DNA from 3 places in the Mesorhizobium humile genome. Region 3 is predicted to be linked to each of the others. Evidence: predicted binding sites of a transcription regulator. Region 3 holds the regulator's gene; each other region holds the start of a gene.

Region 1 (9,999 bases), on a different contig from region 3:
CATCAAGACGCTGGTGGGCGGCGCGCTGGCGCTGTTCCTGGTCTTCCAGTTCGCCAGCTACAGGGGCTTCCCGGTGGTGCTGCTGGTGATGGGCGTGCTTATCTCGCTGTTCGTCTTCGTCACCAAGCGCATGACCATCGGCCGCCGCATCTACGCCATGGGCGGCAACGCCAAGGCCGCACAGCTCTCAGGCATCAACACCGAGCGGTTGACGCTGATGGTGTTCATCAACATGGGCGTGCTGTCGGCGCTCGGCGGCCTGATCATCGCGGCGCGCCTCGGCCAGGCCGTGCCGGCGGCGGGTCTCGGCTCAGAGCTCGACGTCATCGCGGCCGTCTTCATCGGCGGCGCCTCGGCAATGGGCGGCGTCGGCCAGGTGATCGGCGCGGTGGTCGGCGGCTTCATCATGGGCGTGATGAACAACGGCATGTCGATCATGGGCGTCAATGTCGACTGGCAGCAGGTGGTCAAGGGCCTGGTGCTGCTCGGCGCCGTGATCTTCGACGTCTACAACAAGAACAAGGCTTAGTGCATGTCGCCCAAAAGCGCTTAGCGGTTTTGGGGAAACGACATGCATCAAAACAGGGCTTAAGGGCCGGAACAAAGTTCAGGAGGCATACGGGTTCCAGATCGCGGGGCTGCCGGCAAACCCGCCGGCGCCGGGAAGTCCAGGCAAGGACCGTGCTCGCGAGCGCAATCCGGACGAAGAATTTCAACCGTGGCGGGGATTTCTCCATGCCGCGCAGGGTAAGGCTTGCCCACAGGCGGCCGACAAAATGAGAGAGGATTCAAACATGCTGATCTCCCAGATCCTCGACGACGCCGAGACGATCCGCGTCGTCGCCCGCAACGGCGGCGGCAAAACCAGGGTCATCAACGGCGCGCGCAGCGTCTATTCGCTGGCGATGGAGGCCGCCCGCACCGGCACAGGCCTCGAGGCGCTGATCGAACGCAAGGGCTATGGCGAGACGGTTGATCTCGATGCCGCCTACAAGAGGGGCAGGCTGGTCTCGCCGATCAACCATCCAGATCCCGCGCATCTGCATCTCACCGGCACGGGGCTGACGCATCTCGGCTCGGCGGCGACGCGGGATTCCATGCACAAGAAGCTCAATGACGGCGAGGAGCACCTCACCGATTCCATGAAGATGTTCCGCATGGGGCTCGAAGGCGGCAAGCCGGCCAAGGGCCAGGTCGGCGTGCAGCCGGAATGGTTCTACAAGGGCAACGGCACGATGGCGGTGGCCCCCGGCGCGCCTTTGGTGTCGCCCGCCTTCGCGCAGGATGGCGGCGAGGAGCCGGAGATCGCCGGCATCTATGTGATCGGCGACGACGGCGCGCCGTTCCGCGTCGGCTTCACGCTGTCGAACGAGTTCTCCGACCATGTGACGGAGCGGGTGAACTATCTGTTCCTCGCCCATTCCAAGCTCCGCAACGCCTCGTTCGGCCCCGAAATCCTGATCGGCGACCTGCCGGCCGACATCCGCGGCGCATCGCGCATCTGGCGTGACGGCAAGCTTCTGTGGGAAAAGCCGTTCCTGTCGGGCGAAGCGAACATGTCGCACACCATCGCCAATCTCGAGCACCACCATTTCAAATATTCGGCCTTCCGCCAGCCGGGCGACGTGCATGTGCACATGTTCGGCACCGCGACGCTCTCCTTCGCCGACGGCGTCCAGACGGAGGCCGGCGATACGTTCGAGATCGAGGCGCCGGATTTCGGCCTGCCGCTGCGCAATCCACTGGAGATCGAAAAGCCGGTGAAGGTGGCGGTGAAGGCGTTATGATTGGGTGATCTCCCCCCTTGTGGGGGAGATCGGCAGCTTCAGCGGGCTGCTTTGAAATGCTTGGAGAGCTTCAGGCCCTGCGCCTGATAGTTCGAGCCGAGATCGGTGCCGTAAAGCGCCTGCGGCCGCTTCAGCATATGCTCGTAGACGAGACGGCCGACGATCTGGCCGTGGTCGAGGATGAAAGGCACCTCGTGGCTGCGCACTTCGAGCACGGCGCGGCTGCCGCTGCCGCCGGCGGCGGAGTGGCCAAAGCCCGGATCGAAGAAGCCGGCATAGTGGACGCGGAACTCGCCGACCAGCGGATCGAAAGGCGTCATCTCGGCGGCGTAGAGCGGCGGCACATGCACGGCTTCGCGCGAGACCAGGATGTAGAATTCGTCCGGATCGAGCACCAGTTCGCCAGCGCCGCTCTTGTAGATCGGCTCCCAGAAATCGACGACATCCTGCGCGGCGCGCTTGTCGACATCGACAAGCCCGGTGTGATGCTTGCCGCGGTAGCCGACGAGGCCGTCCTTGTCGCCGTCGAGGTCGATGGAAAGCGCAATGCCGCCGCCCGAAATATTGGGCGGCTCGGTGGCGACCAGCATCTCTGCGCGATGAAGGTCGCGCAACTCGTTCTCCGAGAGCACCGCGTTGCCGGTGCGGAAGCGGATCTGCGACAGCCGCGAGCCGGCCCGCACGACGATCGGGAAGGTGCGCGGACTGACTTCGAGATAGAGCGGGCCGTGATAGCCGGCGGCAATCTTGTCGAACTCGTGGCCGCGATCGGTCATCACCCGGGTGAAGATGTCGAGGCGCCCGGTCGAGCTCTTCGGATTGGCGGAAGCAGACACATTCGAGGGCAACGCCAGGCCTTCGATCAGCGGCACGATGTAGACGCAGCCCGTCTCCAGCACCGCGCCCCCGGTGAGGTCGATCTCGTGCAGCTTCAGCCGTTCGAGCTTGTCGGCGACCAGATGATCAGGCCCCGGCAGGAAGGAGGCGCGCACGCGATAGGCCTTGTCGCCGAGCCTGAGATCGAGGCTGGCCGGCTGGATCTGATCGGCATCCAGCGCGCGCGGCGACTTCAGCGCCTTGGCGTCGAACAGCGCCGCGATGTCCTGATCCGGAAGAATGCCTGTCTGCCGCAAAGGCTGGCTCCGTTCACAAGGCCGGGCGAGGACCTGAGCAGGCTCTTGCCGCCCGGCTGGTACAAACCTCTTAATGAAGCCGGCAATTGACGCAAGCGCGGCGCGGGTCTAAAGGGTCGTTATCCCGTGGTGATTTGGCCGGTCGGCTTGCAGCCACGTTAAACAAGTCGCTAAAGGACCGTCGAGCCGCAAGGCTATATGGACCGGTTGCGACTTCGCGGCCGGTTTTTTTGTGTCTGGAAGCAGGGCTATGAGCACCAAGAAGCGTAACTGGAAACCTCAGACGGCACTCGTGCATGGCGGGACATTGCGTTCCCAATTCGGCGAGACCGCCGAGGCGATGTATCTCACGCAGGGCTATGTCTACGAGACGGCCCAGGCCGCGGAGGCCCGCTTCAAGGGCGAGGAGCCGGGCTTCATCTATTCACGCTACGCCAACCCGACCGTCGACATGTTCGAAAAGCGCATGTGCGCGTTGGAAGGCGCCGAGGATGCCCGCGCCACGGCCTCCGGCATGGCGGCGGTAACGGCGGCGTTGCTTTGCAGCGCCAAGGCTGGCGACCATATCGTCGCGGCGCGCGCGCTGTTCGGTTCCTGTCGCTGGGTGGTCGAGACGCTGGCGCCGCGCTACGGCATCCAGGCAACGCTGGTCGACGGCACCGACATCGCCAATTGGGAAAAGGCGGTAAGGCCGAACACCAAGCTGTTCTTCCTCGAGAGCCCGACCAATCCGACGCTGGAAGTGGTCGACATCGCCGCGGTCGCCAAGCTCGCCAATTCGATCGGCGCCAGGCTGATCGTCGACAATGTCTTTGCCACGCCGCTGCAGCAGAAGCCGCTGCAGCTCGGCGCTCATATCGTCGTCTATTCGGCGACCAAGCACATAGACGGCCAGGGCCGCTGCCTCGGCGGCGTCATCCTGTCGGACAAGAAATGGATCGACGAGAACCTGCACGACTATTTCCGCCACACCGGCCCGAGCCTGTCGCCCTTCAACGCCTGGACGCTGCTGAAAGGGCTGGAGACGCTGCCGCTGCGCGTGCGCCAGCAGACCGAGAGCGCCGGCAAGATCGCGGATTGCCTCGCAAGCCGATCGGAGATCGCCCGCGTCATCTATCCGGGCCGCGCCGATCATCCGCAGGCCGACATCGTCAAGAAGCAGATGTCGGGCGGCTCGACGCTGATCTGCCTTGACGTCAAGGGCGGCAAGCAGGCGGCCTTCGCCTTCCAGAACGCGCTCGATATCGTGCTGATCTCGAACAATCTCGGCGACGCCAAGAGCCTGATCACCCACCCGGCGACGACCACGCACAAGAACCTGAGCGACGAGGCGCGGGCAGAGCTAGGCATCGGGCCAGGCACGCTCAGGCTTTCGGTTGGCCTGGAGGACGCCGACGATCTGCTGGAGGACATCGCGCAGGCACTGAAGGCGGCGAAGTAACAGCCCACCTGGCGCCAGATTAAGCGCGCCTAAGCCGCAATCGGCTCAGGCGAGCTCTTCCAGTTCGGTCGCCGCCTTGGTGCGGATGGTCATGGCGTTGCCGCGCCATTCGACGGCGCCGCCGAACCAGGCGCGCGCCCAGATGGCGGGCAGCACCGCGTCGCGCACGATCATCGCGGTGACAGTGCGCGGCGACAGGTACCAGCCCTTGGCCGAAGCCAGCAGGCATTCCGGCAGGTAGGCGATCGCCAGCACGCACAAGGCTGTTGAAGGCAGGCTGACGCCGGCGCTTGCAGCGGCAATCAGCGCCAGCAGCAGCGCCATCGCGGCGCCGGTGAGAATCTCGGGCGCGAAGAACAGCGGGAACGTGACCCGGCGCAGCCGCGCCCAGCGCGTCTGGCGCGACCAGATCTCCGCGAACCGGCGCTGGCCGAGCGGCTGCTCGAAAGGCGAAGTGACGAGATTGACGTTGAGCCCCAGGCTGTTGACCAGCTTGGTGGCTGCCGCATCCTCGGCGATCTCGGCGGCCAAAGCCTGGATGCCGCCATTGGCGTCCAGCATCGGCTTGTTCCACAGCATGCTCTTGCCCTGGGCGAAGCCGAGGCCGAGCGCCTCGCCGGCATACTGCCAGCGCGCTTGCAGCGTGTTGAGGAAGGCGCATTCGACCTCGGCCCAAAACCCGTCCGGCCGCGAGCCGATCGGCGTCGAGCAGACGAGGCCGGTGTCCGCGCGCCATGCCGCCATCAGCTGCTGGACGTAGTCCCTCGGCATCAGCACGTTGGAATCGGCAAGGATGACCCAATCGTGCCTGGCCGCCCGCCAGCCCTTGACGCAGTTGTTGAGCTTGGGATTGGCGCTGATGCGGTCGTCGCCGATCAGCAGCCGCGCCGGAACCTCCGGGTAGCGCGCCATCGCCGCATCGATCAGCCTGACCACCGGGTCTTCGGCATGCGCGACGCAGAAGATCAGCTCATAGCGCGGCCAGTCGAGCGAGAAGGCGCGCTGCAAGGTCTCCTGCGTGAACGGCTCGACGCCGCGCGCCGGCACGATGATCGAGACCGGCTGCGCGCCAGCGGGCGGCGCTATGACACGCCGCCGTTCGAGCCGCGAGGAGGCGAGCACGATGCTGGCGAGATTGGAAAGGAGAAGGGCTGACGAAGCCAGGCCGGCTGCGATAGTCAGTTCCATCGAGATCTGGTCACTCCCGAAAGGCCGCATGCGGCCGTTTCATCAGTCGACAGAGCGCCCGAGTCGCCCGGCGCGGTTTGTGCACACCAACATTGTCGTATGTCACTTAAATGACATTGTTTTTCGGCACCTGCGCTTACAAGGCTGGCAGGATGGTCGGCGCTACGTCTACTAAGAGCGGAGCGTGACATATATTCCGCGGCGGCAACCGGAGTGGCCCATGTATCGCGCAGTGACGCGCAACATCGAAGTGCTGGTCAGGCCCTTCTACCTGGAGGACCGATCCGATCCGTCCGAGAACCGCTATGTCTGGGGCTACCAGGTGACGATCGACAACCGCTCCGACGATTTCGTGCAGCTTCTGTCGCGCTACTGGCATATCACCGACGGTCGGGGCCGGGTCGAGGAGGTGCGCGGCGCCGGCGTCGTCGGCGACCAGCCGGAGCTCAATCCCGGCGACAGCTATCAGTATACCTCGGGCTGCCCGCTCTCGACGCCGTCGGGCATCATGGTCGGCCATTACACGATGCGCAACGGCCGCGGCGAGACGTTCGATATCGCCATTCCGGCGTTCTCGCTCGATATGCCGGGGACAAGGCGGACGGTGAATTAGCCTCTTTCTCCCCGTTTACGAGGAGAAATGCCCGGCAGGGCAATGAGGAACAGCGCCGGGCTTTGAGATTTCTTTCAGGCAGATGACAGCGACGCCACGGCGGGTGGCCTCTTTACCGACGTCAGCGCCACCCCTCATCCGCCCTTCGGGCACCTTCTCCCCGTGAAACGGGGAGAAGGAAGAGCTTACTTCGCGAACTCGGCCGGGTCGAAGTCGTATTGCGTCGAGCAGAACTCGCAGGCGACGTGGATGCCGCCGTCCTCGGTCGAGTCCTTGATCTCCTGCGCCGAAAAGCCTTCAAGGATGCCGTGGATCTTCTCGCGCGAGCAGGAGCACTGGTCGGCGACCGGCACGCCGCGGAAGACGCGCACGCCATGTTCGTGGAACAGCCGGTAGAGCAGCCGCTCGGCGCCCACCGTCGGGTCGATCAGCTCGGTCGGCTCGATGGTGCCGAGCAGCGCCAGCAATTCCTGCCAGGAATTGTCGGCCGGGTGGTCCGCGACGTCGCGCGGATCACCGTCGCCGCCGGAAATATCGGGAACGCGCATGCGCTCCGGCGATTGCGGCAGGAACTGCGCCAGGATGCCGCCGGCGCGCCACTGCTCGCGCGCGCCGCCCGGGCCGGGCGTGACCAGCTTGGCGACCGACATCTTGATCTCGGTCGGGATCTGCTCCGATTGCCGGAAGTAGGTGCGCGCGGCATCCTCGAGCGAGGTGCCGTCGAGCTGGACGATGCCCTGGTAGCGCTGCGTATGCGCGCCCTGGTCGATGGTCAGCGCCAGGACGCCGTTGCCGAGCAGCGTCTGCTGCGAGGTCTCGCCGGCGGCGATCAGCGCCTGCAGCCGGTCGGCGTCGAAGCGCGCATAGGCGCGCAGCGCATGCGGGGTCGAGAAATCAGCCACCAGCATGTCCACCGGACCGTCGGTACGGGTCTGCAGGATAAACTTGCCTTCGAACTTCAGCGAGGTGCCGAGCAGCACGGTGAGCACACAGGCTTCCGCTAAAAGGCGGGCGACCGGCTCGGGATAATCGTGGCGGCTCAAGATAGCGTCGAGCATCGGCCCGAGCTGCACGGTGCGGCCGCGCACATCGAGCGGCGCGACCTCGTAAGGTACGACGTGATCGTCGCCGGCGAAGCCGAATTCACCGAGTTGGGGTCTATGCTCAGCCAAGGTATGGGTTTCCAACATGACAAAACTCCGGGGCGCAGCCATGCAACCCGATGAGCCGCATGCGTCGAAGCGCGTTCAATTTACGTGATGGCCCGCAAATAGGCATCACATATCCCCAGATCAAGTTGACCCCGATCAGGCCAGAAGCGGTCAGGTCGGCCCTTCTCAAACGCCCAGGCACCAGGCCAGCACCGCCTTCTGGGCGTGCAGCCGGTTCTCGGCCTCGTCGAAGACCACCGAATGCGGCCCGTCGATCACCTCGTCGGTGACCTCCTCGCCGCGATGCGCCGGCAGGCAATGCATGAACAACGCATCGGGCTTGGCCTTCGCCATCAGCGCAGCATTCACCTGATAGGGCAGGAAGACGTTGTGGCCGCGGGCGCGATGCTCCTGGCCCATCGAGACCCAGCTGTCGGTGACGACGCAGTCGGCATGGTCGACGGCCTCCTCGGCGGACCGGGAAAACCGGACCTTGCCGCCATTGGCTTTCGACCAGTCGACATATTTCTCGAAAGGCTCGCTGCCCTCCGGCACCGCGACATTGAGATTGAAGCGGAACCGTGCCGAGGCTTCGAGCAGCGAATGCAGCACATTGTTGCCGTCGCCGGTCCAGGCGAAGGTCTTGCCGGCCACCGGACCGCGATGCTCCTCATAGGTCATGATGTCGGCCATGAGCTGGCAGGGATGCGTGTCGTCGGTCAGCCCGTTGATGACCGGAACGGTGGCATTCTCGGTGAGCTCCAGCAGCCGGTCATGCGAGGTGGTGCGGATCATGATGGCGTCGACGTAGCGCGACAGCACCTTTGCCGTGTCGGCGATGGTCTCCGAACGGCCGAGCTGCATCTCGGTGCCGGTCAGCATGATCGTCTCGCCGCCGAGCTGGCGCATGCCGACATCGAACGACACGCGCGTGCGCGTCGACGGCTTGTCGAAGATCATGGCCAGCACCTTGCCATCAAGCGGTTTTGAACGCTCGCCAGCCTTGAGCCTGGTCTTTCGCGCCACCGCGTCGTCGAGCATGACGCGCAGGTCGCCCGCGGAAACGGCGGATAGATCGGTGAAGTGGCGAACACTCATCGGCAGGTTCCAGAAGTTATTTCGCGGCTTCGGCCGCAATCGCATCGGTCAGGCCCTTGGCGCCGCCGCGAATGCGCTTCAGCGCCTCGCCGATCTCCTCGTCGGTGACGGTGAGCGGCGGCAGGAGGCGAATGACGTTGTCGCCCGCCGGCACGGCAAGCAGGTGCTGATCGCGCAGCGCCATGTTCACCTTGGTGTTGGGCATGGCGCATTTCAGGCCGAGCATCAGGCCGATTCCCCTGATGCCCTCGACGACATCGGGAAATTCGTCCGCGACCGCGGCCAGACCCTGTTTCAAAAGCAACGCCTTGCGCTGCACGTCCTCGAGGAAGCCGTCGGCCAGCACGACGTCGAGCACGGCGTTGCCGACCGCCATCGCCAGCGGATTGCCGCCGAAGGTGGTGCCGTGCACGCCGGCCGTCATGCCGGTCGCCGCCTCGTCCGTGGCAAGGCAGGCGCCCATCGGAAAGCCGCCGCCTATGCCCTTGGCGATCGCCATCAAATCGGGCGTGACGCCCGTCCACTCATGCGCGAACAGCTTGCCGGTGCGGCCGATGCCGCACTGGACCTCATCGAAGATCAACAGCAGGCCATGCTTGTCGCAGAGTTGCCGCAGCCGCTTCAGCGATTGCGTCGGCACCGGACGGATACCGCCCTCGCCCTGGACCGGCTCAATCAGGATCGCCGCCGTCTCCGGCGTTATCGCCTTTTCAGCGGCGTCGATGTCGTCGAAAGCCACCTGGTCGAAGCCTTCGACCTTCGGGCCGAAGCCTTCGAGATATTTGTACTGGCCGCCGGCGGCGATCGTCGCCAGCGTGCGGCCGTGGAAGGCGCCCTCGAAGGTGATGATGCGGAAACGCTCAGGCTGGCCCTTGACGAAATGATAGCGCCTGGCCGTCTTGATGGCGCATTCCAGCGCCTCGGCACCGGAATTGGTGAAGAACACCTTGTCGGCAAAGGTCGCTTCGGTCAGCCGCTCGCCCAGCCGGCGCTGTTCCGGGATCTCATAGAGGTTGGAGACGTGCCACAGCTTGGCGGCCTGCTCGGTGAGCGCCGCGACCAGATGCGGATGGCTGTGGCCCAACGAATTCACGGCGATGCCGCCCGCGAAGTCGAGATATCGCTCGCCCTTGTCGGTGACCAGCCAGGTCCCCTCCCCGCGGTCGAAAGCCAGGGGTGCGCGAGCAAAGGTCTCGTAAAGCGCCGAACCGCTCATTATATGCGTCTCCGGAACCGGAAATCAAAAAAGCCGCCAATGCGGCGGCCTTTGCGGCTTATCATGTTTTTCGGCCATGAAGTCAACGAAAACGTCACGCACAAGCGCGTGGCAACTCCTGGCGACATGCCGGCCCATCAGTGGTCAGGCAAGTTGGGGAAAACCGTAAAAACCGAATCGGTGTTGCCCTGGGGACTCTTGTCACCGAGTCAGCGCATAAGGTAATTGTAGTCGAGAAATAACTATATTTCGTGCGGCGGACCTAAATCACCCGGTACATGTGGTGTCGTTTGCCCGGCGAGAGCCGGCTCGGGAAAGGATTCTGGCTGCCGCACGCTTCAGCAGGAGCGCGGTCTCATGAACTGGACTGAC
Region 2 (9,999 bases), on a different contig from region 3:
GCTTCTGACGCAGTCGATCTCGAACGCCTCCTTCGCCATCTATTTCCCGAAATTCGTCGGCTCGATCTATGAGCTCCTGTCGGCGCCGGTCTCCTATCTGGAGATCATCATCGCCTATGTCGGGGGTGCGGCGACCAAGTCGATCATGCTCGGCCTGATCATCCTCGCCACCGCGGCCTTGTTCGTGCCGCTCAGGATCGAGCATCCGTTCTGGATGATCGCCTTCCTGGTGCTGACGGCGGTGACCTTCAGCCTGTTCGGCTTCATCATCGGCATCTGGGCAAAGACCTTCGAGCAGCTGCAGCTGGTGCCGCTGCTGATCGTCACGCCGCTCACCTTCCTCGGCGGCAGCTTCTATTCGATCCACATGCTACCCGGCATCTGGAAGACGATCACGCTGTTCAACCCGGTCGTCTACCTGATCAGCGGGTTCCGCTGGAGTTTTTACGGCAAGGCCGACGTTTCGGTCGGCGTCAGCCTCGGCATGACGCTGGTGTTCCTGGCCATCTGCATCGCGATCGTGGCCTGGATCTTCAAGACCGGATATCGGCTGAGGAACTGACCTTCGCTGTACCGCACTTGAGCGGCCGCAACGCTTGGAAATTAGCCGCGGCGCCAGTCCCGTCGTCATTCTATGGCGGAGCAAGGAGCGGAGCGACGCGCGCAGACCATAGAATCCATGCCGTTACATCTGAGCGTCGCTCACGGCGCAGAATTCTGCTCCGCCGTACTCTTCGTGCGAGGTAACGGCATGGATTCCAGGGTCTTCGCGACGCCGCTTCGCGGCTGCTGCGCCCTGGAATGACGAAGCTGCAAAGCTTCCGCCAACCGCAAAGGTTGGTGATATCGCTAAATCGCCTTGATCAGCCGCAGCAGGCCGAGCATCTCCACGAAAGTCCCCTTGCGGAACGCGATATAGGTCGGCTCCTCGACGCCGTGGAAGCGGCGCTTGAAGGCTGCCTGGCCCTGCAGGTTGAAGCGCGAGCGGTTGACCCAGGGCGAGTTGTAGGCGCGCTGGAAGGCGTTGCGCCAGAAATCCGATTCGGCGAAGCCGCTCGGCTCGATGTCGAGCAGCGGCGAGAGGCCGAGCGTCACCTGTGAGATGCCTTCCTCGCGAAAGCGGTCGACGGCGAATTTGGTCAGGCCGATTTCGGCATGCGGCGTCGCGTCGACCTGCTTGCGCTTGAAGGAGGTGGTGTAGCCGATCACCTTGCCGTCGCGAAACAGCGGGTCGAAATCGAGAATGGCGAGCAGCCGGCCCTCGGGGCTGTGCAGGAGGAAGCGACGCATGTCGGCGCCGAGCTCTTCGGAGAAGCGGCGGTTGAGGAAACCCATCTCCCAGCGCTTGATGATGCGCTCCTTGCGCCAGTCGGCTGACAGCTGCTTGATCTCTTCCTGCAGGATGTCGGCCCTGCCCTCGGCGAGGGTAAAACCCTTCTTCGTCAGCCAGCGCTCGGAATAGCGCACGGTCTCGTTGCGCTTGCCGGAAAAATCATGCGCCGGCAAAAGCAGCCTGGTGTCGATGCCGAGGCGATTGACCTGGTAGCCGAGGCCGGTCAGCACCTTGGCCGTGTCGGCGCCGATCTGGACGAACCAGGGGCGGCCGGCGGCCTCGACGAAGCGCTTGATATAGGCCGGGCGGTCGGCCGGATCGGCCACCGGGTCGCCCAGCGCAAAATGACGGCTCATCTTGGTGCCGAAGGCGATGTAGCCGTCGCCATCGCTGAAATAGGACAGTTTCTTCTGCACGGCCGTGGAATAGGCGAGCGAGAAATCGCCGTGGCGGCGGACCAGCGCGAGGCGCTCCCCGTCCGTCAATTCGCGCCGCGGAACCTTGGGCGCCACGGCATCGAGAAGCCTGTCGAAATAGATGCGCAGGGGCGCCATGAGCTCCGCGTGCCAAGAAGTTATGACCTGCCGCCCTCAGGTCGCGAATCGCCGCGCGGCCGGTCACGTCGCGCCAGCGCGATATAGGATGCAATTGGCGGCGAATGAAGGGCAAACGTCCGAAAGCGTCCGTATCGTCCATCGGTGGCCGCAACAGGGCGCGAGCTTCGTCGCGGGCCGGATCGCGGCACGCGGCGAGGTTGCGTACCTGCACGCCTATGAGAGCAGTGCCGCGGCGATCGGGCTTTACGAGTCCATCGGCTTCCGTCTCCGAAGCATGATGAACATGGCGGTGGTTCAACGCGCCGGATAATTGACGTAGGAGATTGGCTCAAGGCGCCGTGACTTCGTCATCCACGGGCGGAGCGGGAGCGAAGCGGACGCGTAGACCCGAGGATCCATGCCGTGACTCTAAGGCGGCGCTGCAGCGGTGCAGAATTCTGCTCCGCTGTACTCTACGACCAAGGTAACGGCATGGATTCCAGGGTCTCCGCGACGGAGCTTCGCTCCTGCTCCGCCCTGGAATGACGACGTTGGGGAGGTTTCGGCCAATCCCCAACGTCCGTGATCATGCATGCCGATGCGGCAGCAACTCACACCGCGATCTTGCCGCCGCCCTGCTTCGTAATCGCGACGACCGAAGGCCGCACCGGCATGTCCGGCTTGAAGTCCGGCCAGCGGGTCGACGGATCCTCGTAGTAGGACGGACGGCCAAAGCCTTCCCAGTCCTCGCCGCCATCGCCCGGATGCTGGACGGCGACGAAAGCCGTCTGGTCGTCCGGCGCGAAGAGCGGGCCGCACATTTCAGCGCCGATCGGCACGCGGAAGAACAGTTTCGAAGTCGCCCGCGCCAGGCCTTCGGTGTCGACCGCCCAGAGGCCGTCGGTGCGGCCGGTGGCCTTCGGGCCCTGGCCGTCGGTGGCGACCCACAGCCGCCCGGCGGAATCGACGGCGCAATTGTCCGGCATGCCGAACCAGCCATGGGCGGTGGTCGCGGTCGAGAAGGTGGCGCCGACATCGGCCACCGACGGATCGCCGCATTTCAACAACACTTCCCACTTGCCCTTGGCAGCGGCGAAGTCGCCGCCATCCTCGACGATCTCGATAATGTGGCCGAAGGTGTTGTCGGCGCGCGGGTTGGCGGCGTCGACCTGCTCGGCCTTGCGCTTGGAATTGTTGGTCAGCATGACATAGACCTTGCCGTTGGCGGCATTGGGCTGGATATCCTCCGGCCGGTCCATCTTGGTGGCGCCGAGCAGGTCGGCGGCGCGGCGCGTCTCGATCAGCACGTCGGCCTGGGACGCAAAGCCGTTCTCCGCCGTCAGCGGGCCCTGCCCGAACACGATCGGCATCCATTCGACCGAACCGTCCTCGGCGAACTTCGCCGCATGCAGCGTGCCGTCGTCGAGCAGGTTCATGTTGGCCGCGCGGTCATCGGGATTGAACTTACCGGCGGTGACGAATTTGTAGACATAGTCGAAGCGCTCGTCGTCGCCGAGATAGAAGACGACGCGGCCGTCCTTGGTGACGATCGATTCGGCGCCCTCATGCTTGAAACGGCCCATGGCGGTGCGCTTCCGCGGCACGGAATTGGGATCGTTGACGTCGACCTCGACGATCCAGCCGAAACGGTTCGGCTCGTTCGGCTCCCTGGCGAGATTGAAGCGATCGTAATGCGCGCCCCACTCATAAGCGCCTTCCGGAATGCCGAGGCGCTTGTAGTTGGCGGCCTCCTTGTGGCCCGCCGGCAGGTCGCCGGAAAAGTAGCCGTGGATGTTCTCCTCGGCCATCACATAGGTGCCCCAGGGCGTGACGCCGCCGGCGCAATTGTTGAGCGTGCCGATCACCTTGGCGCCGGACGGATCGGCGTTGGTCTTGAGGCGATCGTGCCCGGCGGCCGGGCCTGACAGCGCCATTTCGGTGTTGGAGGTGATGCGGCGGTTGAGCTTGCCGTCGCGCACCACCTGCCACTTGCCGTCCTGCTTGCGGATCTCGACGATGGTGCCGCCATGCGCGGCCATCTCGACATCGACCTGCTGCTTCGAAAGCGGTGCGACCTCGGCCTTCTTCTTCCCGTCCTTCTCGACGACCGAAACGATGCCGGGGAACATCAGATGCGGGTTGGTGTATTCGTGGTTGACGACCAAAAGGCCGTGCTCGGCCGAGCCGTCGATCGGGATATAGCCGACATAGTCGTTGTTGTAGCCGAACTGCCTGGCCTGTGCCTCGGCCGACTGTTTTGTCGGATCGAACTCCGGCGAGTCGGCGAAGAGCGGATCGCCCCAGCGCAACAGCACGTCGGCGTCATAGCCCGGCGCGACATGGTGCCTGTCGTCGATGCCGGTCTCGAGCTCGTCGAATTTGAAGGCCGAGCCTTCGGCAGCGCGCGCCTCGTCGGCGGCGACCAGGGCCAGCGGGCTGACGGTGGCGGCGATGGCCGAGACAGCCAGCGAACCCATGAGGAAGCCGCGGCGCGAGAAACGCGCGGCGATGATCTCACCCATGGTGCGGTTGTCGGTCGGGTTAACGGGCGGGCCGTCATTTTCCTCGAGCTGGCTGGTACGGAAACGGGTCTCAGGGGTCACGGTCATGTTGTTCCTCTGGCTTCTTGAGGTGGCTGGGGATTTGACCTTTCGACCCCTAAAGCGCGCCGATCACATTTTCGTGACATGGCCGTGATTTGCCAAGCTGTCGATGCCGGCCGCTTTCTCGCCGTCACTATACGGGAGAAGGAGGCTTCGCCGCGATCAGCTTGACGGCTTCGCCCGCTTCGGAAACAAGGGCGGCGGCCGACGCGGCGACGGCGTTCAAGAAGGGACGGCAAGTGAGTTTCTGGGGACTGGCGCAGCTCGGCATTTCGACGGTGATGTTCCTGCTGGCGGCGATGGCGGCCAAGCAATGGGGGATGGCGCCGAGCCTTGCCAAACTGCTTTTGACATTAGCGCTCTACACGGCCGGCAATCTGATCATGCTGCGGCTGGTGCGCGAGTTCGGCATGTCGGTGTCGTTCAGCCTGTCGGCGGTGATCCAGCTTGTCGCGGTCAATGTCGTGGCGCTCGCTTTTTTCGGCGAACGGCTCAACGCTTTGCAGGCAACCGGCATGGTGCTGGCGATCGCCGCCGTCGCCCTGATCACGCTCGGGCCCTATATGCAGAAGCTCTAACCCTCGAGCCTCTCATGAAGCCATCCGTCGGCGCGCTGCTTGCCAAGATCGAATTCCCCCTGCTTCTGGCCGGGCTGGTCATCGCTGGCGGGCTGTGGGGCTTCGAGGAATTGATGGAGGTGGCGCGGGCCACGACGCCGCACGCCTTCGACACCGAGATCCTGCTTGCCTTCCGCCATGCCGGACAGCCGGACAGCCCGATCGGTCCGCTTTGGCTGCAGGGCGCGATGCGCGACATCACCGCGCTGGGCAGCACCGCCGTGCTGGTGCTGATCACGACGGCGACGATCGTCTATCTGCTCTTGATCCGCAGACCCGCGACGGCCCTGTTCATGTTCGCTGCCGTAGCGGGCGGGCAGGTGCTTTCCAGCCTGCTCAAGCTCGAGGTCGACCGGCCGCGCCCCGACCTCGTCTCGCATCTCGTCACCGAGACGTCGCTGTCCTTTCCAAGCGGGCACGCCATGCTGTCGGCGGTGACCTATCTGACCCTCGGCTCGCTGGCCGCCCGCTTCCTGCCGGACCGCAGGTCGAAAGTCTTCGTGCTTGGCCTTGCCGTGCTCACCACCGTGCTGGTCGGCACCAGCCGCGTCTATCTCGGCGTGCACTGGCCGTCCGACGTGCTTGCCGGCTGGTGCGCGGGCTTTGCCTGGGCCATGCTGTGCTGGCTTGCGGCGCGGCTGTTGCAGCGGCGCAAAGTGGTGGCCGACAGGGATTGATCGATGGTTGACGCATATAAATTGATGCTTTAGACATTGTAATATTTATAATATACATCTTCCATAGCTTCAAAGACAGGTTCCGGCCGATGATCACTGCCGCACAGATGCGCGCCGCGCGGGCGTTGACCGGCATCGACCAGAAGACGCTCGCCGAGCGCGCCGGGGTCTCGCTTCCAACGATCCAGCGCATGGAAGCGAGCGACGGCGTGGTCCGGGGCGTGGTCGACACGCTGATGAAGGTCATCCAGGCGCTCGACGCGGTCGGCGTGGAGCTGATCGGCGAGAACCAGACCAGCGAGCGTGGCGGCAGGGGCGTGCGCCTCAAGGCGACCGCGGCGCAGAGCCCGCAAGGCTGAGCGCAATCCTTCACATCGCCGCTTCGATCGGCTCGGCAAGCTTCGGATTGGCGCGCGCGGCAATCAGGCAGCCGGCAACGATGAGGCATGCCCCTGCCAGCGTGGTCCAGGCCACTTTCTCGCCGAAGAAGAACCAGCCAAGCGCGATCGCCCAGATGAAGGCCGAGTATTCGGTCGGGATCAGATATTGCGCTTCGGCCCGGGCGTAGGACCAGCTCATCAAGAATTGCCCAGCGAGCGACAGCAAGGCCACCCCCGCCAGGGGAAGCCAGAGATCGCTCGGCAGCGCAATGGCGAGCCAAGGTGCCGCGGGACCAAGGATGAGTGCGACGAAGAGGTTCTGGAACAGCATGATCTCGACCGGCCTGGCCAGCAGCGCCTGTTGCCGGGATAGGATCAGATTGTAGGCATAGAACACCGTCGAGACGAGCACCGCGACCGTGCCAAGCAGGGCATCTTGCGAATGGCTGGCCGCCCCGAACTGGCCGGCCAATATGATCGCGACGCCCGCCATGCCGGCCAGCGACGCCCAGACCGCCTGCCGCCTTATGCGCTCTCCTAACAACAATGCCGCGAGCAAAAGCGCAAACAGCGGGGCGACGAAGCTGAGCCCGATCGCCTCGGCGAGCGGCAGCCTGGCCAGCCCCCAGAAGAACAAGACCAGGACGATGCCGACAATCGCGGCGCGCAGCGCATGCAGGCCCAGCACCGGAAGGGCCGGCTTGGAACGCGACCCCGCCGACCATGCCGCGCCGGCGACCATTGTGGCGACCACGCTGCGCCACAGCAGCGTGTTATAAACGCCGACCGCGATGGCCAGAGACTTCATTGCCGCATCCATGCCGGACAGCAGGAATATCGCCAGCGCGCATATGAGCACGGGGATCATCGGCGAAACGGCGCCGTTCAGGCTGGATGTCTTCACGGCTTCGCTCATGTGACGGATGAGAGCCGGATAGTGCTGAGCAGGCAACGAAGCCAGATGGCAGCGCCGTCGATGTGGCGGTCCAATCCCAATCGGCGTCGTTGCCGCCGTGACGACGCTTACCAACATCCTACAGCCAGCTAGCTACTGTCCGCAGCAGCCGCCTTTGGCCGACGCTGCCATATCCTTGAAGATCACGCAGTCTTGGCCGGGACCCCCTGCACATGCGACGTTGCATCGTGTCACGAAGCTCTCCAGCCGCCGTTCAAGCAAACGAAGTTCGTTGAGTTTCTGGCGGACTTCATCGAGGTGGGCTTGTGCTATGTCGCGCGTCTCCACGCAATCGCGCCTGCTGCTGATCGACAGGTCCAGCAACACCCTGACCTGATCGATCCCGAAGCCGAAATCTCGGCATTGCTTGATGAAGGTCAGCCGCCCCAGATCATCGTCGTCATAGGTGCGTTGACCTCCGGCTGTGCGTGGTGCCGGAGGCAGCAATCCGATCTCCTCATAGTAGCGGATGGTGGGTGTGGTGACGCCAGTGGCCTTGGCGAGCGCCCCGATGGTGAACACGCGGACGTGAAGATTCATCGCAAAAATACTCCTTGAACCTAAAGTTACTTGAAGGAGTACGCTGCCTTCAAGGTGATGCGAGAGGAAAGTTCGCTGATGGGCTTTTTCGGAAATCGTGTCGTCCTCGTCCGTTGGACGGCGGCAATGCTAGCCATCTCGGCGCTCCTATTTGCCGCCGCCGTCTTGATGGAAGGGGGCGAGCATCGGGAGCCCGCGAGCATCGCCGCGCAAAAGGAGGGCGCCGAGGCCCAGGAACAGGGCGGCCATGATGAAGCGGCCGAAGGCCCTACTGAGGAACAAGCTCGTAAGAGCGCTGAGGCCGGTGAAACGGGTAGTCACGCTGAGGCTGGAGAACCCGACGGCCACACCGAAGAAACGATCCTTGGCATCAACCTCGAAAACCCCTGGCTGGTATGGGGGTTCGTCGGCGTCTCAATCTTACTCGCCGCCGCCGTCAGTCGGTTTGGGTCCATTGCACGGCTCGGCAACGCGGCGCTCTTGCTGGCCATCCTGCTGGCGGGTGTTGCTGCAATTCTCGACGGCCGCGAGGTCTTCCTGCAACTCGCTCGGGGCAACGCAAGCGTCTCCGGCCTCGCCGGGCTGACGGCGCTTGCCCACGCCGCGGTCGTTATCCTGGCCGTGCTGGCCTGGCAGGCTGCTTCTGGTCCAGGAATGGAGAAAGACACGCAATGAATATTGGCAAGACAACAGCAGGCACCGGCCTTGTTCTGGTGCCTGCGCAGTTTGCTGTGGGGCCCTGATTGCGCCGCCGATCACCGCCGCCCTCGCGGCCGTCGGTGTTGGCTTGGCATCGATCGGCCGGCTTGGCTTGGCTTTGGTGGTTGTCGCCGCGGGTGGGCTTTACCTTCTCTCGCGCCGGAAGGCCGTGCCCAACGCCACCTTTCAATCAGCGATGGCACAGAGCGATTGCGGCTGCGGCCCGTCTTGCCCCTCTGTGGTCGAGGACGATGCGCTACCGATCGCCTGCACCCTTGCCGGTTCTCCTAAGCACCTTTCTGACATTCGCAGCTGCACCTCTCAATTCAGCGCCAGTGCCGCGACCTCGCCCTCGCCCATCAGCGGCACGAAGATGCGCTTGCCGTCGGTGCCGATGTCGGCGCTGCCGGGCTTGAAGTGCGCCACCGCAGTCGGCGCGCCGCCGGACTTGTAGCTGTAGAGCGTGCCGGTCATGTAGGCGGTGGCGTAGATGGTGTCGCCTATGGCGATGACGCCGTCGAGATCGGCGAATTTCTGCGCGCCCGGCAGCGGCGTGACCTTCTTTGTGGCGAGGTCGACCGACAGCAGGCCGCCGGGCTCCGCGGTGCTGAAGTCGGTCTTGTTGATGCCCTTGCCCCAGGACGCGACGATCAGCCTGTCGCCATCGGCGAAGACGCCGTTGGGCGAGGCCAGCAGCGCGTCCTTGACGAACAGCTCCGGTCTGTCGCCGTCGATGCTGTAGATCGCGTCGGCCAGCATGTCGCTGACATAGACCTTGCCGGCGCTGTCCTGCGTCATATCGTTGAGAAACACGGCGCCGGGCACGTCGATGGTCTCGACCAGCTTGCCGCTGGCGAGATCGACGACGCGCACCTTGGTGATGTCGGCGGCATAGAGCCTGTCTCCGGAAATCGCCATGCCCTTGGGCGCGTCCATGCCGTCGACCCAGTGGCTCGAGATGACCTTGCCGTCCATCGACAGGAGCGACAGGTAGCCATTGCCGTCCGCCGCGCCGGGATTGCCGACGATGTTGGAGACGACGATGCGGTCGTGGGCGGCATCGACAAGCGCCGATTCCGGCTGCTCGAAGCCGGTGGCGCGCCAGAGTTCGCCGGCCTGCGCGGCGGACACCGCGGCGATGGCGGCGAAGACGATTGAAGCGATGAGACGTTTCATGGGTGCTCTCCTGTGATGACGGCGGAGAGCTAGGATTTCCGATACTTTCCTGGAAGGTGGAACGAGACTAGTATCGGTCTTCGATACCAAATCGGATGAACGAGGCGCATTCCATGAACGGTCCGATCTTCGAGGCGCTGAAACGGACGCTGAAGGCCAAGGGCCTGACCTACCGGACGCTGGCCGAGCGCATGGGCGTTTCCGAGCCGACGGTGAAGCGCATCTTCCATGAGCAGAACTGCAAGCTCGACCGGCTGATGGAGATCTGCGCCGCGGCCGATGTCGAGCTGGAGAACGTGCTCGGCGCGATGAACCGGGGGCCAGGCCCGGCCAACCGCGTCGGGCCGGAGATCGAGCGCCGCCTGTCGACGCGGCCGGCGCTGCTTTTCGTCTTCATCATGCTGTCGGAGAAATTCACGGCCGAGGGCATCATGCGCTCGCAGGGCTTGAGCGAAGCCTCGATGTTCCTCTATCTGCGCGACC
Region 3 (9,999 bases):
CCACCTGGATCCTCGTCTACAAGAAGCCCGACGACGCCGCGGCCACGACCGAAGCGCTCAAGTTCTTCGCCTGGTCCTACGCCAAGGGCGACGAGCTGGCCGCCAGCCTGGACTATGTTCCGATGCCCGACGCCGTCGTGAAGAGTGTCGAGGCGATGTGGGGCAAGGACATCGTCGACGCGAACGGCAAGCCGCTGTACTCCGGCATGTAAGTCCTAGCGAATAAGGAGGGCGCCTTTGGGCGCCCTCCTGTCTCTTTCGAAATGCGAGGGGGTAAATGACAGCCGTTTCCGAAGCCGCGACATCGTCCGCCCTGCGGACCAGAGAAGCGACAGTGCGCCGCTTCGCCTTCACCGACATGGCCTTCCGGACGGCCACCCGCCTTTCCGCCATCCTCGTGCTGGTTCTGCTCGGCGGCGTCGCGATCTCGCTGGTCGCCGGCTCGTGGGAGGCGCTGTCGAAGTTCGGCTTCTCCTTCCTCACCACCGAATCCTGGAACCCGGTCACCGAGAATTTCGGCGCGCTGGCGCCCATCTACGGCACCATCGTCACCTCGGCCATCGCCATCCTCATCGCCGTGCCGATCGGCATTGGCATCGCCGTCTTCCTGACCGAGCTTTGCCCGCGTCCTCTCAGGCGGCCGATCGGCATTGCGGTCGAGCTGCTTGCCGGCATTCCCTCGATCATCTACGGCATCTGGGGCCTGTTCGTCTTCGCGCCGTTCCTGCAGACGACGGTGCAGCCCTTCATCATCTATATTTTCCACGGCATACCGGGGCTCTCCAGCCTGTTTGCCGGCCCGCCCTACGGCATCGGCCTGCTGACCTCGTCGCTGATCCTCGCCATCATGGTGCTGCCCTTCATCACCTCGATCACCAAGGACGTGTTCGACACGGTGCCGGCGGTGCTGAAGGAATCGGCCTACGGCATCGGCTGCACGACCTGGGAAGTGACCCGGCGCGTGACCATCCCCTATACCCGCGTCGGCATCATGGGCGGCGTCATGCTCGGCCTCGGCCGCGCGCTCGGCGAGACGATGGCCGTCACCTTCGTCATCGGCAACGCGCACCGCATCAGCGCCTCGCTGTTTGCGCCGGGCACGACGATCTCGGCGACCATCGCCAACGAATTCACCGAGGCCGACGGCGATCTCTATACGTCCTCGCTGGTATCGCTCGGCCTGATCCTGTTCATCATCACCTTCATCATCCTCGCGCTCGCACGCTACATGCTGTTGCGCATCGATAGCCGCACGGGAGCCTGACCGATGTCGACTGCCGCATCGCTTCACCAAAGCCGCAAACGCAAGAACGCCGTGATGATGGCGCTGTGCGTCGTCGCGGCGGGCATCGGCCTCGCCTGGCTGGCGTTGATCCTCGGGGCGCTGCTCTATAAGGGGCTCTCCGGGGTGAACCTGGCCGTGTTCACGCAGATGACGCCGCCGCCCGGCGACGCCGGCGGCCTGCTCAACGCCATCTACGGCAGCATCGTCATGACCATCATCGGCATCATAGTCGGCACGCCGATCGGCGTGCTGGCCGGTACCTACATGGCCGAGTACGGGCGCTTCTCGAAGCTCACGACGATCGTGCGCTTCATCAACGACATCCTGCTGTCGGCGCCATCGATCATCATCGGCCTGTTCGTCTATGAGCTGATGGTACGGCCGATGGGGCACTTCTCGGCGATTGCCGGCGCCGTCGCGCTGTCGATCCTGGTGATCCCCGTCGTGGTGCGCACCACCGAGGACATGCTGAACCTCGTGCCCAACGCGCTGCGCGAAGCGGGCACCGCCATCGGCGCGCCACGCTGGGTGGTGATCCGCTCGGTCGCCTACCGCGCGGCCCTGTCCGGCATCGTGACCGGCATCCTGCTGGCGATCGCCCGCATCTCCGGCGAGACGGCGCCGCTTCTCTTCACCGCGCTCAACAACCAGTTCTGGTCGAGCAATCTCAATGCCCCGATGGCCAGCCTGCCGGTGACCATCTTCCAGTTCGCCCTCAGCCCTTACGAGGAATGGCAGCAGCTGGCCTGGACGGGCGCACTCATAATCACCCTTACGGTTCTCGGGCTGAGCATCATCGCCCGCAGCCTGACCGGACGCAGAGAGGACAGATGAAACCGATGTTGTCCACCGACCTGAACGTAGCCGACACGACCGTCGAGAAGGCCAAGATCGAGGTCAAGAACCTCAATTTCTACTATGGCCAATCGAAGGCGCTGAAGGACATCAACCTGTCCTTGCCGGAGCGCAGCGTGACCGCCTTCATCGGCCCGTCGGGCTGCGGGAAGTCGACGCTGCTGCGCGTGCTCAACCGCATCTACGAGCTCTATCCGAAGCAGAGTGCCGAGGGCCAGGTACTGCTCGACGGCAAGAACATCCTCGACCGCTCGCAGGACCTCAACCTGCTGCGCACCAAGATCGGCATGGTGTTCCAGAAGCCGACGCCGTTCCCGATGTCGATCTACGAGAACATCGCCTTCGGCGTCAGGCTGTATGAGAAGATCAGCAAGGCCGAGATGGACAGCCGCGTCGAGTCGGCGCTGAAGCGCGCCGCGCTGTGGAACGAGGTCAAGGACAAGCTCAACGCCAGCGGCCTCAGCCTTTCCGGCGGCCAACAGCAGCGCCTGTGCATCGCCCGCACCGTGGCGGTGAAGCCCGAGGTCATCCTGCTCGACGAGCCGGCCTCGGCGCTCGATCCGCTGTCGACCGCCAAGATCGAGGAACTGATCGACGAGTTGCAGGCCGACTATACGATCGTCATCGTCACCCACAACATGCAGCAGGCGGCGCGCGTGTCGAGGCAGACGGCGTTCATGTATCTGGGCGAGCTGGTGGAGTTCGACCGGACCGAGAAGATCTTCACCTCGCCGCGCGAAAAGCGCACGCAGGACTACATCACCGGCCGCTTCGGCTGAGTTCATACGAGGACATCATCATGGCCGAACATACCGTCGCTTCCTTCGACGAGGATCTGAGGCAGATCAGCCGGCTCATCAACGACATGGGCGATCTGGCCGGCTCCATGGTCGGCGGCGCGACCAGGGCCCTGCTCGAAACCGACAATGCGCTGGCGCAGCGCGTCGTCTCCGACGACGCCATCATGGACGCGCGCCAGCGCGAGCTCGACGACCGCGCCATCACGCTGATCGCCAAGCGGCAGCCGATGGCGGACGACCTGCGCAACGTTGTCGGCTCGATCCGCATGGCGGGCGATCTCGAACGCATCGGCGATCTTGCCAAGAACATCGCCAAGCGCGTTGGCGCGGTCGGCGTCAGCACCGCGCCGCGCGACCTCACGCATTCGATCGATTCCATGGCGCAGCTGGTGCTGATCCAGGTCCAGGCCGTGACCCAGGAATATATGGTGGGCGACGCCACTGCGCTGGCCAAGCTGCGCAACGACGACGAGCGCATCGACGTCAAATACACGTCCGTCTTCCGCGAGCTGTTGACCTACATGATGGAAGATCCGCGCAACATCACCGCTTGCACGCATCTTCTGTTCTGCGCCAAGAATCTCGAGCGCATCGGCGACCATGTGACCAACATCGCCGAGAACGCCTATTATGTGCTCACCGGTACGCAATTGCCCGCCAACCGTCCCAAGCAGGACGAGACGGCAATGTCGGCGCCGGCGGCCTGACGAGAAGGTTACCCCGATGATCGCGCCACGCATCATGGTGGTGGAGGATGAGGAGCCGCTGGGGGTGCTGCTCCGCTACAATCTCGAATCCGAGGGTTACCAGGTGGAAGTGGTGACCCGCGGCGACGAGGCCGAAATCCGCCTTCAGGAAAACGTTCCCGACCTGCTCGTGCTCGACTGGATGGTGCCGGCGGTTTCCGGCATCGAGCTCTGCCGGCGCCTCAGGATGCGGCCCGAGACCGAGCGGCTGCCGATCATCATGTTGACGGCGCGGGGCGAAGAAAGCGACCGCGTGCGCGGGCTCTCGACCGGCGCCGACGACTACCTGGTCAAGCCGTTCTCGACGCCGGAATTCATGGCGCGCGTCAAGGCGCTGCTGCGCCGCGCCAAGCCGGAGGTGCTGTCCAGCGTGCTCAAGGTCGGCGACATCGTGCTCGACCGCGAGTCGCATCGCGTCTACCGCAAGAAGAGCGAGATAAGGCTCGGCCCGACCGAGTTCCGCCTGCTCGAATTCATGATGCGGCATCCTGGCCGCGTGTTCTCGCGCAGCCAACTGCTCGACAATGTCTGGGGCGAGACGATCTATATCGACGAGCGCACGGTGGACGTCCATGTCGGCCGCCTGCGCAAGGCGGTCAACAACGGCCGCATGCCCGACGTCATCCGAACCATTCGCGGGGCGGGTTACGCGATCAGGGAGGATTAGGGATAGGGCGCGGAAGCGCTGACGGGCTCCGCTCCCGGCATCTGCGATGGTGATTAGCCGAGACGCTTCTAGCGTCGTCATCCACGGGCGGAGCAAGGAGCGTAGCGACGCAGCGCAGACCCGAGGATCCATTCCGTGACTTCGACGCGCCGGGGCGGTGCAGAATTCTGCTCCGCTGCGCCTACGATCGAAGTAACGGCATGGATTCCAGGGTCTGCGCTGCGTCGCTTCGCTCCTGCTTCGCCCTGGAATGACGAAGCTGCGGGGCCATCGCTAATCTCAAGCGTCTGCTGCTGTCCTCAGCGACCAGCGGTCACTTCAAAGCCGCTCAGGCCACGTTTTTTCCGCTGCCCGCTCTTGCCTGCATGCCCGGCGCGAAAATCTCCTGGTCGACGAAGGTCAGCGCGCGCATGGCGCAGCCTTCGCGGATCAGCGGCAGCTCGTTAGGCTCGGTGTCGAAGGAGATCGATTCCGAGTGCTGGCCGCCCGCGGTCTGGGCGATCGCCGCCCTTAGCGCCGGCTCGATCAGGTCGAAGGCGGCCGCGCTGACGCCGACCATGGCCACGGGCGCCGGGTCGATGAGGGCGAACAGGCTGCCGAGACCGAAACCAAGCGCCTCGCCGGCCCGACGGTAAGCCTCCCGCTCGGGGCCGTCCTTCTCGCGCGCCTTGGCGGCGAGGGCTCGCATGTCGGCGTCGCCGACGTCGACCGGCTCGGCGTCCTCGCTCATTTTCATGGCGCTGCGCCAGATCGCGTAATTGCCGGCATAGGCCTCGACGCAGCCGCGCCGGCCGCAGCGGCAAAGCGCGCCGCCCGGGCGGTGGATCATGTGGCCAAATTCGCCGCCCGAGGAATGCGTGCCGGTGAACAGCGCGCCCTTCAGCACCAGACCCATGCCGATGCCGTGCGACAGGAGGATGGCGATGAAGTCGTCGCGATAGCGCTCGGGGTCGCGCCATTGCAGCGCCACCGCCATCATGTTGCAGTCGTTCTCCATGGTGGCGGGGATGCCGAATTCCTGCTCGAGGATGTCGGCGAAAGGAATGTCGGTCAGCGGCGTTATCGGCGACCACAGCATGGCCCGTGCGTGGGAATCGGTGATGCCCTGGATGCCCATGGCGAGGCGGGCGACGCTGCTCACGTCGAGGTCGGGATCCTGCAGCCGGCGCCGGACGATCGCCACGCATTCGCCGATCAAGTCGTCGCGGGGCATGACAAGCGTGTCCAAGCGCTGCTGCTCCTCGGCGACCACCTGGCCGGCATAATCGATCACGGCGACCGACAGGAAGTTCAGCGACAAGACCACGGTCAGCACCGCGGCGGCTTCGGGGTTCAGCGCCAGGCCGATCTGCGGCCGGCCGCGTTTCAGCGCCGTCGGCTCGCTGGCCTTGCTCTCGGTGAGAATGCCTTCCTGGATCAGATCGGCGGAGATCGCCGAAATGGTCGAGTGGCTGAGCCCGGTGGTGGCGGCAATCTCCGTGCGCGAAGGCTGGCCGGCGCGGCGCACGGCCGAAATCACCATGGCGCGGTTGCGCCGGCGCAAATCGTCGTGACGGATTCCGACCGACATGTCTTCGCACGTCCTCCCCGGTCATCGCGGCCTTGTGATGATGCCATGGCCTAGCGTTGACACGCCAGACGGTTCACCATTTGCGGAAACGGCGAACCGTCTGTCTTTTGTTCTGACGCAATTCCGGGCGGAAAACCGCTGCGCACTTTTCCTGGAATTGCTTCTGGATACTGGCAGAAGCCAAGGTCCATGTCATTATTTATTGCGGGTGTCGAAAAAAATGTTCGGACCCATCAAAACCCATCAGAATCGCAGTTGACAGCGTCGTTTTGCTGGATCACTATTTTTTTGAGGCTCGAAAAAAAGCCTCTTTACCGGCCTTCGGGCCAGTCTGGGTCGCGCCGCACAGAGCGCAGGGAGGATATCATGAAGAAATTCGCAGCCGCCATCCTGGCGGGCGTTGCCATGTCGCTGACGTTGGCGTCGGTCGCCGAGGCGAAGGACAAGGTGATCGGCGTCTCTTGGTCGAATTTCCAGGAAGAGCGCTGGAAGACCGACGAAGCGGCGATGAAGGCAGCCATCGAGGCCGCCGGCGACAAGTATATTTCGGCCGACGCGCAGTCCAATCCGGGCAAGCAGCTGACCGATGTCGAAAGCCTGATCTCGCAGGGCGCCAATTCGCTGATCATCCTGGCTCAGGATGCCTCGGCCATCGGTCCGGCGGTGCAGAAGGCGCTCGACGAAGGCATTCCGGTCGTCGGCTATGACCGCCTGATCGAGAACAAGGACGTCTTCTACCTGACCTTCGACAACAAGGAAGTCGGCCGCATGCAGGCCCGCGAGGTGTTCAAGGCCAAGCCGGAAGGCAACTACGTCTTCATCAAGGGCTCGGGTTCCGATCCGAACGCCGACTTCCTGTTCTCGGGCTCCATGGAAGTGCTCAAGGCGGCGATCGACAGCGGCAAGATCAAGAATGTCGGCGAGGCCTATACCGACGGCTGGCTGCCGGCCAACGCGCAGAAGAACATGGAGCAGTTCCTGACCGCCAACGACAACAAGGTCGACGCGGTCGTGGCGGCCAATGACGGCACCGCCGGCGGCGTCGTAGCGGCGCTGACGGCGCAAGGCCTGGCCGGCACCGTTCCGGTCTCGGGTCAGGACGGCGATCACGCGGCGCTCAACCGCATCGCGCTCGGCACGCAGACCGTGTCGGTGTGGAAGGACGCGCGCGAGCTTGGCAAGAACGCCGCCGAGATCGCCTCGCAGCTCGCCAACGGCAAGAAGATGGGCGACATCGCCGGCGCCAAGGACTTCACGACGCCTGGCGGCAACACCGTCAAGTCGCTGTTCCTGACCCCGATCGCGATCACCAAGGACAATCTCAACGTCGTCATCGACGCCGGCTGGATCAAGAAGGACGAAGTTTGCGCTGGCGTTGCCGCCGGCAGCGTCAAGGTCTGCAACTAAGTTTGCCGGCTCTCGATCAAAATCCTGCGCCGCGGCCTGGAGCGGTTCGATGAACCGCTCCAGTTCCTTGTTGCCGCAATCCCGGACGGGAAGCTACGGCGAAGTCGCCGATCCCAACCGCCACGCACTTTTCCTGGGATTGCTTTGAAGCCGCGGCGTTTTCTCAAAAAGATTTGTGTTTCCGCCTCTGGCGGATAGCTTCTAGGCTTGGCCAGGCATCCGCGTCAGACGGGCAGGCCGGCGGGAGGAAATCATGACCGATACGACGTCTACCCAATCGGCGGACACCGCGCGCGCGTCGGAACTTGGCGCTGTCGCCAGGTTCCTGAAGGCAACCGAGATCGATACCCGCATGCTCGGCATGATAGGCGCGCTGCTGCTGATCTGGGTCGGGCTGCACGTGATTTCCAGCCTGCGCCTCGGCGTCAATCCGCTCGACTTCGACAGCCGCACCTTCCTGACGCCGCGCAATCTGTGGAACCTGTCGGTTCAGACTTCGGCCGTGGCGATCATGGCCTCAGGCATGGTGCTGGTCATCGTCATGCGCAACATCGACCTGTCGGTCGGATCGGCCGAAGGGGTGATCGGCATGGTCATGGGCTTTGCCCAAGTGCATTTCCTGGTTCGCTTCGTCGGGCTTGAATTGGGCAATCCCTGGATCTGGGTCCTGGCATTGCTGATCGGCCTGGCGCTCGGCCTCATCATCGGCGCCTTCCAGGGCTTCATCATCGCCTATCTCGAAGTGCCGGCCTTCATCGTCACGCTGGGCGGATTGCTGGTATGGCGGGGCGCTGCCTGGTGGGTCACCAGCGGCCAGACCGTGGCGCCGCTCGACGCCACGTTCCAGCTGATGGGCGGCGGCCCGGCGGGCTCGATCGGCGCCAAGTGGAGCTGGGCCGTCGGCATCGCCGCCTGCCTGGCGGTCATCTTCATGCATTTCAACGGCCGCGTGCAGCGCAAGCGCTTCCGCTTCCCGCTGCGTCCGGTCTGGGCCGAGACGCTGCTCGCCACCGTCACCTGCGCGGTCATCCTGGGCGCAGTGTGGCTCGCCAATTCCTATCCCTGGCCGGTCGGCATCGTGAACCGCTACGCCGCCGCCAACAACATCACCGTTCCCGAAGGCGGGCTGTTCATCGCGCATGGCATCGCCATTCCGGTGCTGATGGCCGTCGCCGTCGGCCTGATCATGACCTTCGTCACCAAGCGCACGCGCTTCGGCCGCTATGTCTTTGCCATCGGCGGCAATCCGGAAGCAGCCAACCTCGCCGGCATCAACACGCGCTGGATCACCATGAAGGTGTTCATGATCATGGGCGTGCTGGCGACGATCGCGGCGGCGATCTCGTCGGCCAGGCAGAACTCCTCGACAAACGTGCTCGGAACGCTGGACGAACTCCTGGTCATCGCCGCGGCGGTCATCGGCGGCACCTCGCTCGCCGGCGGCTCCGGAACCGTGCTCGGCGCGATGCTCGGCGCGCTTCTGATGCAGTCGCTGCAGTCCGGCATGGTGCTGCTCGGCGTCGATTCGCCGCTGCAGAGCATCGTCGTGGGCGCCGTGCTGGTCGTCGCGGTGTGGCTCGACACCATCTATCGCAAGCGGGTCTGAGGAGAACGAGCATGGCTGAAAAATCCGCTCCCGCCGGCGTTCCGCTGGTCGACATGCGCAACATCTCGATCGCCTTCGGCGGCATCCGCGCCGTCGACGACGCCTCGGTCGATCTTTTCCCCGGCGAAGTGATGGCGCTGCTCGGCCACAATGGCGCGGGCAAATCGACGCTGATCAAGATCCTGTCCGGCGCCTACAAGCGCGACAGCGGGCAGATCTTCATCAATGGCGAGGAGGCTTCGATCTCCAATCCGCGCGACGCCAAGAAATACGGCGTCGAGACGATCTACCAGACGCTGGCGCTGGCCGACAATGTCGATGCCGCCGCCAATCTGTTCCTCGGCCGCGAGCTGATGACGGGTTGGGGCACGCTGGACGACGTCGCCATGGAAGCCGAGGCGCGCAAGGTGATGGGCCGGCTCAATCCACGCTTCCAGCGCTTCAAGGAGCCTGTCATCAAGCTGTCGGGCGGACAGCGGCAGTCGGTGGCGATCGCGCGCGCGATCCTGTTCAACGCCCGCATCCTGATCATGGACGAGCCGACGGCGGCGCTCGGCCCGCAAGAGACGGCGCAGGTCGGCGAACTGGTCAAGCAGCTCAAGGCCGACGGCATCGGCATCTTCCTGATCAGCCACGACATCCACGACGTGTTCGAACTCGCCGACCGGGTCTGCGTGATGAAGAACGGCCAGGTGGTCGGCACCGCGCGCACGACCGACGTCACCCAGGACGAGGTGCTCGGCATGATCATCCTGGGCAAATGCCCGCCAGGCGCCATCCCGGGTCCAGGCGCGCTGAAGATCGCGGCATGAACGGATAGCCGGCTAATTAACGGCTGCGTGATGTACCAGCCCCTGTGATGATTTGGCCGCGCCATTGTGTTGGCGCGGAGACTTGCCCATAAAGGTCGTCGACCGTCCACGGGCCGCATCGCTGATTTGAAGAAGCTCTTTCCGATCGTTGCCTTCGTCGCCGTCGCGCTGATCAGCCTGACGATGGCGGGGTTCGCTTATTTCGCGACGCAGGAGGCGGCGCGGATCAAGTTCGAGGGGACCGCCGACGA

What was found. Region 3 encodes PhoB, which activates phosphate uptake and scavenging genes when phosphate is short. Its sites were predicted from a motif close to TGTCATNNANCTGTCAT; they were not measured.
Region 1: RFM52_RS20245 (ceramide glucosyltransferase) is a predicted target of PhoB. The motif match lies at 5,649-5,665, and genes of this name have one in related genera.
Region 2: RFM52_RS00085 (PhoX family protein) is a predicted target of PhoB. The motif match lies at 4,541-4,557, and genes of this name have one in related genera.

The regions. Positions count from the first base shown of each region.
Region 1 is NZ_JAVIIV010000013.1:156,900-166,898, reverse strand. It holds gene mmsB (multiple monosaccharide ABC transporter permease) at 1-529, shown strand, start outside; gene araD1 (AraD1 family protein) at 795-1,787, shown strand; gene RFM52_RS20255 (2'-deoxycytidine 5'-triphosphate deaminase) at 1,826-2,920, opposite strand; SAM riboswitch at 3,037-3,114, shown strand; gene RFM52_RS20250 (O-succinylhomoserine sulfhydrylase) at 3,171-4,361, shown strand; gene RFM52_RS20245 (ceramide glucosyltransferase) at 4,407-5,549, opposite strand; gene apaG (Co2+/Mg2+ efflux protein ApaG) at 5,770-6,162, shown strand; gene RFM52_RS20235 (Hsp33 family molecular chaperone) at 6,348-7,376, opposite strand; gene argF (ornithine carbamoyltransferase) at 7,500-8,411, opposite strand; gene RFM52_RS20225 (aspartate aminotransferase family protein) at 8,428-9,627, opposite strand; gene RFM52_RS20220 (GcrA family cell cycle regulator) at 9,985-9,999, shown strand, end outside.
Region 2 is NZ_JAVIIV010000001.1:7,815-17,813, reverse strand. It holds gene RFM52_RS00100 (ABC transporter permease) at 1-562, shown strand, start outside; gene RFM52_RS00095 (phosphatidylglycerol lysyltransferase domain-containing protein) at 850-1,887, opposite strand; gene RFM52_RS00090 (GNAT family N-acetyltransferase) at 1,982-2,200, shown strand; gene RFM52_RS00085 (PhoX family protein) at 2,481-4,478, opposite strand; gene RFM52_RS00080 (hypothetical protein) at 4,712-5,050, shown strand; gene RFM52_RS00075 (phosphatase PAP2 family protein) at 5,065-5,766, shown strand; gene RFM52_RS00070 (helix-turn-helix domain-containing protein) at 5,856-6,125, shown strand; gene RFM52_RS00065 (DMT family transporter) at 6,136-7,062, opposite strand; gene RFM52_RS00060 (MerR family transcriptional regulator) at 7,195-7,641, opposite strand; gene RFM52_RS00055 (hypothetical protein) at 7,672-8,316, shown strand; gene RFM52_RS00050 (SMP-30/gluconolactonase/LRE family protein) at 8,662-9,516, opposite strand; gene RFM52_RS00045 (helix-turn-helix domain-containing protein) at 9,630-9,999, shown strand, end outside.
Region 3 is NZ_JAVIIV010000010.1:211,974-221,972, reverse strand. It holds gene pstS (phosphate ABC transporter substrate-binding protein PstS) at 1-212, shown strand, start outside; gene pstC (phosphate ABC transporter permease subunit PstC) at 278-1,264, shown strand; gene pstA (phosphate ABC transporter permease PstA) at 1,268-2,119, shown strand; gene pstB (phosphate ABC transporter ATP-binding protein PstB) at 2,116-2,919, shown strand; gene phoU (phosphate signaling complex protein PhoU) at 2,940-3,647, shown strand; gene phoB (phosphate regulon transcriptional regulator PhoB) at 3,664-4,353, shown strand; gene RFM52_RS17330 (ROK family protein) at 4,682-5,923, opposite strand; gene xylF (D-xylose ABC transporter substrate-binding protein) at 6,290-7,330, shown strand; gene RFM52_RS17320 (sugar ABC transporter permease) at 7,584-8,936, shown strand; gene RFM52_RS17315 (ATP-binding cassette domain-containing protein) at 8,948-9,748, shown strand; gene RFM52_RS17310 (CHASE domain-containing protein) at 9,875-9,999, shown strand, end outside.